2 regions of the Streptomyces spiramyceticus genome follow, and region 1 is predicted to be linked to the other one. Evidence: riboswitches for the same ligand, from Rfam matches in the RefSeq annotation. Region 1 holds a riboswitch; the other holds the start of a gene.
What was found. A riboswitch is a leader RNA that binds a small molecule or an ion and turns the genes downstream of it on or off. The one in region 1 is predicted to bind glycine.

Region 1 (3,395 bases):
GGACCTGGAGGCGGGAGGGGTGGCCGACGACTCGGTGTCGGCCCGGAAGGCCGGGGAGCGGCTGCGGGCGGACATCAGAGTGGTCACGGGGCTCACCGCGTCCGTGGGGCTCGCGGGCTCCAAAATGCTTGCCAAGATCGCGTCGGAGCAGGCCAAGCCCGACGGTCTTGTGCTCATCGAGCCGGGAACCGAGCGGGAGCTGCTGGGACCGCTGCCGGTCCGGACGTTGCCCGGGGTCGGTCCGGCGACCGGGGAGCACCTGCGGCGGGCCGGGATGACGACCGTCGCCGATCTGGCGGAGGCGGGCGAGGACGAGCTTGTACGGCTGCTGGGGAAGTCCCACGGCGCGTCGCTGTACCAGATGGCGGTCGGGCACGACGACCGGCCGGTGGTCGCCGAGCGGGACGCCAAATCGGTGTCGGTCGAGGACACCTTCGAGGTGGACCTGCACGACCGGGTCAGGATCAGGATCGAAGTGGGCCGGCTGGCCGACCGGTGTGTCCAGCGGTTGCGGGCGTCCGGGCATTCCGGCAGGACGGTCGTGCTGAAGGTACGGCGGTACGACTTCTCGACGTTGACGCGCTCGGAGACCCTGCGTGGGCCGACCGACGATCCGAGCGTGGTCCGCGAGGCGGCGGGGCGGCTGCTGGAGGCAGTGGACACGACAGGCGGGGTGCGGCTCCTCGGGGTGGGCGTCACGGGTCTCGCGGACTACACCCAGGAGGACCTCTTCGCCCAGGCAGCGGGCGAGCAGGCAAAAGCGGAGGCCGGGGCTGGGACTGGGACTGGGGATGTGGCTGTGCGACAGGTGGGGGAGGCGGAGCCGGTCGGGGGTGGCGACGGGGCGGCGCACGCGTCCGAGCCGCCGCCGGAGCGCCGGTGGCTGGCCGGACAGGACGTGCGGCACGCCGAGTACGGCGCGGGGTGGGTGCAGGGCAGCGGAGTGGGGCGGGTGACGGTGCGGTTCGAGGAGCCGACGTCGGCGCCGGGGCGGGTGAGGACCTTCAAGGTCGACGATCCGGACCTCGTGCCGTCGGATCCGCTCCCGCTGGTGCCCGTCGCAGAGGATGGGGAGGATCAGGCGGTGTCGTCGCCGGCGATCTTGCCGAAGTCCTTGTCAGACGCCTCAGGCGTGTCGGGAGCGGGGAACGAGATATCGAGCCCGTAGTGGTGGTAGAGCTGCAGCTCCTGTGCCGGGGAGAGGTGGCGGCCGACGCCGAAGTCGGGGGCGTCCTTGATGAGCGAGCGCTCGTAGGGGACGCGGAGGGAGTCGTTCACGACCTCGCTGGGCTCCAGGGGGACGAAGGCGTCCCGGCTGAACAGGCCGGTGCGTACAGCTGCCCATTCGGGGACCCCGGTGGCGTCGTCGAGGTACACCTCGTCCACTGTTCCGATCTTGTTGCCGTTGCGGTCGAACGCCTTCCGGCCAATCAGGCTGCGTGGATCGATGTCGGTCTGCACGGTCCCTCCAACTGATCGCAGCTGCTCCCCGTACACACTACGAAAGTGCACATCGGGGGCCCCGGCCACTCGAGGGATGGGTGACGGGCCTCGCTGGTAGGCTGGCCAATGGCTGCTGACCCCGTGCGGGAGAGTCCTTCGGTGAACGTATCGGAGGCGCCGAAGGAGCAAATCCTCCCCGGAATCTCTCAGGCCCCCGTACCGCACGGTTGAGGTCACTCTGGAAAGCAGGGTGGGCGCCGGTCGGGCTTGTGTTCGTAGAGAGCACAGTCCGGAACGGAACCCTCCCTCACCGACGGTGAAAGCCGGAGCGTGCCTTCAATGGCCCTCCGGTGAAGCTCTCAGGTTGAGATGACAGAGGGGGAGGCCGTCCGGGCACCCGTGCCGTGGTGCCCCTCGCAGGTCGTGTCAGACCAGGAGGCCTTCCGCAGATGACCGCAAACCGCATTCCGCTCTCGCAGCTTGAGCGTGGCATCCCCTTCGAGCAGCGCCACATAGGGCCCGACGCCGAGGCGCAGGCCAAGATGCTTGCCCAGGTCGGTTACGGCTCGCTCGACGAGCTGACCGCGGCCGCGGTGCCGGACGTCATCAAGAGCGCCGGGGCGCTCGGGCTGCCGGACGCGCGCACCGAGGCCGAGGTGCTGGCCGAGCTGCGCACGCTCGCGGACCAGAACCAGGTACTCGCCCCGATGATCGGGCTCGGCTACTACGGCACCTTCACGCCGCCGGTGATCCTGCGCAACGTCATGGAGAGCCCGGCCTGGTACACGGCGTACACGCCTTACCAGCCGGAGATCTCGCAGGGCCGCCTTGAGGCGCTGCTCAACTTCCAGACGATGGTGGCCGACCTGACCGGCCTGCCGACCTCGGGCGCCTCGCTGCTCGACGAGGGCACCGCCGCCGCCGAGGCCATGGCGCTCGCGCGCCGCGTCGGCAAGGTCAAGAACGGCGTCTTTCTGATCGACTCCGACACGCTGCCGCAGACCGTCGCCGTCATCCAGACGCGCGCGGAGCCGACCGGTGTCGCGGTCGTCGTCGCCGACCTCTCCGACGGGATTCCCGCCGAGGTCGCCGAGCGCGGCGTCTTCGGTGTGCTGCTCCAGTACCCCGGCGCGTCCGGCGTCGTACGGGACATCAAGCCCGTCATCGAGCAGGCGCACGAGCTCGGGGCGATCGTCACCGTCGCCGCCGATCTGCTGGCCCTGACGCTGCTGACCTCGCCCGGCGAGCTCGGCGCCGACATCGCCGTCGGCACGACCCAGCGCTTCGGTGTGCCGATGGGCTTCGGCGGTCCGCACGCGGGCTTCATGGCCGTACGCGAGAAGTTCGCGCGCAGCCTGCCGGGGCGGCTCGTCGGTGTCTCCGTCGACGCCGACGGCAACAAGGCCTACCGGCTGGCGCTGCAGACCCGTGAGCAGCACATCCGCCGGGAAAAGGCCACCAGCAACATCTGCACCGCTCAGGTGCTGCTCGCGGTCATGGCCGGGATGTACGCCGTCTACCACGGCCCCGACGGCCTGCGCGGCATCGCACGCCGCACGCACCGGTACGCGACGCTGCTCGCCGAGGGCCTGCGGGCCGGCGGTGTCGAGGTCGTGCACGGCTCGTACTTCGACACCCTGACCGTGCGCGTCCCCGGCAAGGCCGCCGATGTCGTCGCCGCGGCCCGGCAGGGCGGCGTCAACCTGCACCTCGTCGACGCCGACTCCGTATCTGTCGCCTGCGACGAGACGACGGCCCGCGCCCAGATCGCCGCTGTCTGGTCCGCATTCGGCGTAGAGGCCGACCTGGAGGCGCTGGACGCCGCCACGGCCGAGGCGCTGCCCGAGGGGCTGCTCCGCACGGACGACTACCTGACGCACCCGGTCTTCCACCAGCACCGTTCCGAGACCGCGATGCTGCGCTACCTGCGGAAGCTGGCAGACCGTGACTAC
Region 2 (3,395 bases), 4.4 Mb from region 1:
ATGGGCGGGTGCCGGAAAGTCTGGGTAATCCACGGGTACGACCTTAACGCCGGTGCGTGGCCGTGCCCTGTGGGGCTCTTCCCTACCGCTTCGGCGGGAAGTCGATCACCGTCAGTGCCCCCGCCGCATCCCGGTCCAGCAGCACCGCCGACGCACACCCCGCCGGCACCCTGCCCCGCTCCGCGTCCCGTACGAGCCGGGCCACCGCCCGCCGGTGCCGTGCGAAGGCGTAGCCGGAGACGCCTCGGCCACGTTCCTCCTGCCCCGCCCGTGCCACCTCCGGCGTCACGTCGAGCAGCACCAGGTGCAGGGCGACGCCCCTGCGGCGGGCGTCGCGCGCCAGCCAGCGGCGTACCCAGGCGAGCGTGCCGCAGTCGTGGACCACGACGCTGTCGCCGGAGCGCAGCGCGCGCCGCAGTCCGGCGTAGTGGGCCGCCCGGACAAGGGGGCGGTAGAGGGCGTACGGCAGCAGCCTCGGCATCCGCGCCGCCCACCGCTCCCGTACGTCCTGCGAATCAATGCGGCGCGCGGCACTGGCCGTACGCCGGATCAGCGTGCTCTTGCCACTGCCGGGCAGGCCGGAGACGACCACCACGTCCCCCGCCGAGAAGCCCAGAACGCGCGGGCTGCGGCCCGCGCGCAGGCGCAGGTCGCGGACGGTCGGCGCGGGCCGGCGCGTGGCCTGCCTCGCCGGTACGCCGTGCTGTGCGGGCACCGCGCCGTGCACGGTCCCTGCCGTGGCCGCGTACGCGCCAGGCTGCTGCAACGTCATCGTCCTCCCCCAGTCGGGTGTCATCCACCCTTGCCCAAGAAGTGTAAAGAAAAGGTAATGAGCCACAAGCGATTTGCGGGGTGCAGCCCGAGCGTCCCGCTCCCGGACGATGCGTGCAATGATGTGCGCGCCAACTGCATACCGGCCGCTTGAATCCGCGCGGGAGAGTCCGAAGCACCCAGTTGTACTCCAGCAGTACGCAGTGCCCAGGACGCCGAAGGAGCAAGTTCCTCCCTTGAATCTCTCAGGCCCCGTACCGCGCGGGCGAGGCAGATCTGAAAAGCGAGTCGCCGTCGTGCGGCTCCACCCAAGGTGCAAGCCGGGGCTCTTTGCGAGCTCTCGGTGAACCTCTCAGGTTCCGATGACAGATGGGGAGGATTGTCCTCGCCTGTCATGCCCTGGGAGCCCCGCACATGAGCAATGTCCCCCGTCACACCGCCCTCGATGCGCTGCATCGCTCACTGGGCGCGTCCATGACCGACTTCGCGGGCTGGGACATGCCGCTCCGGTACGGCAGTGAGCGCGACGAACACAACGCCGTACGGACCCGCGCCGGCCTCTTCGATCTCTCCCACATGGGCGAGATCACCGTCACCGGTCCGCAGGCCGTCGACCTTCTGAATTACGCACTCGTCGGCAACATCGGCACCATCGGCCCCGGCCGCGCCCGCTACACCATGATCTGCCAGGAGGACGGCGGGATCCTCGACGACCTGATCGTCTACCGCCTGGCCGAAACCGAGTACATGGTTGTCGCCAACGCCGGGAACGCGCAGATCGTCCTCGACGCCATCACCGAGCGCGCTGCCGCTCAAGGCGGATTCGAGGCCGAGGTACGGGACGACCGTGACGCGTACGCCCTGATCGCCGTCCAGGGCCCCGAGTCCCCCGGCATCCTGAAGTCCATCACCGACGCCGACCTGGACGGGCTGAAGTACTACGCCGGCCTGCCCGGCACCGTCGCGGGCGTCCCCGCCCTCATCGCCCGTACCGGTTACACCGGCGAGGACGGCTTCGAGCTCTTCGTGGCTCCGGCCGACGCCGAGAAACTGTGGCAGGCACTGACCGAGGCGGGCAAGGACGTCGGCCTCGTCCCCGCCGGGCTCTCCTGCCGCGACACCCTGCGCCTGGAAGCGGGCATGCCGCTGTACGGGCACGAGCTGACCACCGCGCTCACCCCCTTCGACGCGGGCCTGGGCAGGGTCGTCAAGTTCGAGAAGGAAGGCGACTTCGTCGGCCGCGCCGCCCTGGAGGCCGCCGCCGAGCGCGCCGAGACCGCGCCGCCGCGCAAGCTGGTCGGCCTGATCGCCGAGGGCCGTCGCGTCCCGCGCGCCGGTTTCTCGGTCGTGGCCGACGGCAAGGTCATCGGCGAGGTCACCTCCGGCGCCCCGTCCCCGACGCTGGGCAAGCCGATCGCCATGGCATACGTCGACGCCGCGCACGCGGCGCCCGGCACCTCCGGTGTCGGCATCGACATTCGCGGTACGCATGAGCCGTACGAGGTCGTCGCGCTGCCGTTCTACAAGCGCCAGAAGTGACCCCACGCACAACCTGCCCGTTCACCAGCACTCCCCCGCGTACAGGAGAATTCAGGTCATGAGCAACCCCCAGCAGCTGCGTTACAGCAAGGAGCACGAGTGGCTGTCGACCGCCGAGGACGGCGTCGCGACGGTCGGCATCACGGAGTTCGCGGCCAACGCGCTCGGTGACGTCGTCTACGCCCAGCTCCCGGAGGTCGGCGACACGGTGACCGCGGGCGAGACCTGCGGCGAACTGGAGTCGACCAAGTCGGTCAGCGACCTGTACTCGCCCGTCTCCGGCGAGGTCGTCGAGTCCAACCAGGACGTCGTGGACGACCCGTCGCTGGTGAACTCCGCCCCGTTCGAGGGCGGCTGGCTGTTCAAGGTACGCGTCGCGGAGGAGCCGGCCGACCTGCTCTCCTCCGACGAGTACATCGCCCTCACCTCCGGCAACTGAGACCTCGATCGGGACCGTGATGACGCTTCTCAACACTCCCCTGCATGAGCTCGACCCGGACGTCGCCGCCGCCGTCGACGCCGAGCTGCACCGCCAGCAGTCCACCCTCGAAATGATCGCCTCGGAGAACTTCGCTCCGGTCGCCGTCATGGAGGCCCAGGGCTCCGTCCTTACCAACAAGTACGCCGAGGGCTACCCGGGCCGCCGTTACTACGGCGGCTGCGAGCACGTCGATGTCGTCGAGCAGATCGCCATCGACCGCATCAAGGCGCTCTTCGGCGCCGAGCACGCGAACGTACAGCCGCACTCGGGCGCCCAGGCCAACGCGGCCGCGATGTTCGCGCTGATCAAGCCCGGCGACACGATCATGGGTCTGAACCTCGCCCACGGCGGGCACCTGACCCACGGCATGAAGATCAACTTCTCCGGCAAGCTCTACAACGTGGTCGCGTACCACGTCGACGACACCACCGGCGAGGTCGACATGGCCGAGGTCGAGCGCCTCGCCAAGGAGTCGAAGCCGAAGCTGATCGTGGCCGGCTGGTCGGCGTACCCGCGTCAGCTGGACTTCGCCGCCTTCCGCCGCATCGCGGACGAGGTCGGCGCGTACCTCATGGTCGACATGGCACACTTCGCCGGTCTGGTC

Region 2: it holds a riboswitch for glycine, as region 1 does, so the genes downstream of both, gcvT (glycine cleavage system aminomethyltransferase GcvT) here and gcvP (aminomethyl-transferring glycine dehydrogenase) in region 1, are expected to answer to the same signal.

Annotation. Positions count from the first base shown of each region.
Region 1 covers NZ_JARBAX010000001.1:366,154-369,548, reverse strand. Annotated here, with positions in the region: gene PXH83_RS01555 (DNA polymerase IV) at 1-1,168, shown strand, start outside; gene PXH83_RS01550 (PRC-barrel domain-containing protein) at 1,078-1,461, opposite strand; glycine riboswitch at 1,578-1,675, shown strand; glycine riboswitch at 1,677-1,826, shown strand; gene gcvP (aminomethyl-transferring glycine dehydrogenase) at 1,893-3,395, shown strand, end outside.
Region 2 covers NZ_JARBAX010000001.1:4,768,328-4,771,722, reverse strand. Annotated here, with positions in the region: gene PXH83_RS21985 (enhanced serine sensitivity protein SseB) at 1-33, opposite strand, end outside; gene PXH83_RS21980 (AAA family ATPase) at 83-772, opposite strand; glycine riboswitch at 923-1,041, shown strand; glycine riboswitch at 1,042-1,150, shown strand; gene gcvT (glycine cleavage system aminomethyltransferase GcvT) at 1,186-2,310, shown strand; gene gcvH (glycine cleavage system protein GcvH) at 2,369-2,749, shown strand; gene glyA (serine hydroxymethyltransferase) at 2,769-3,395, shown strand, end outside.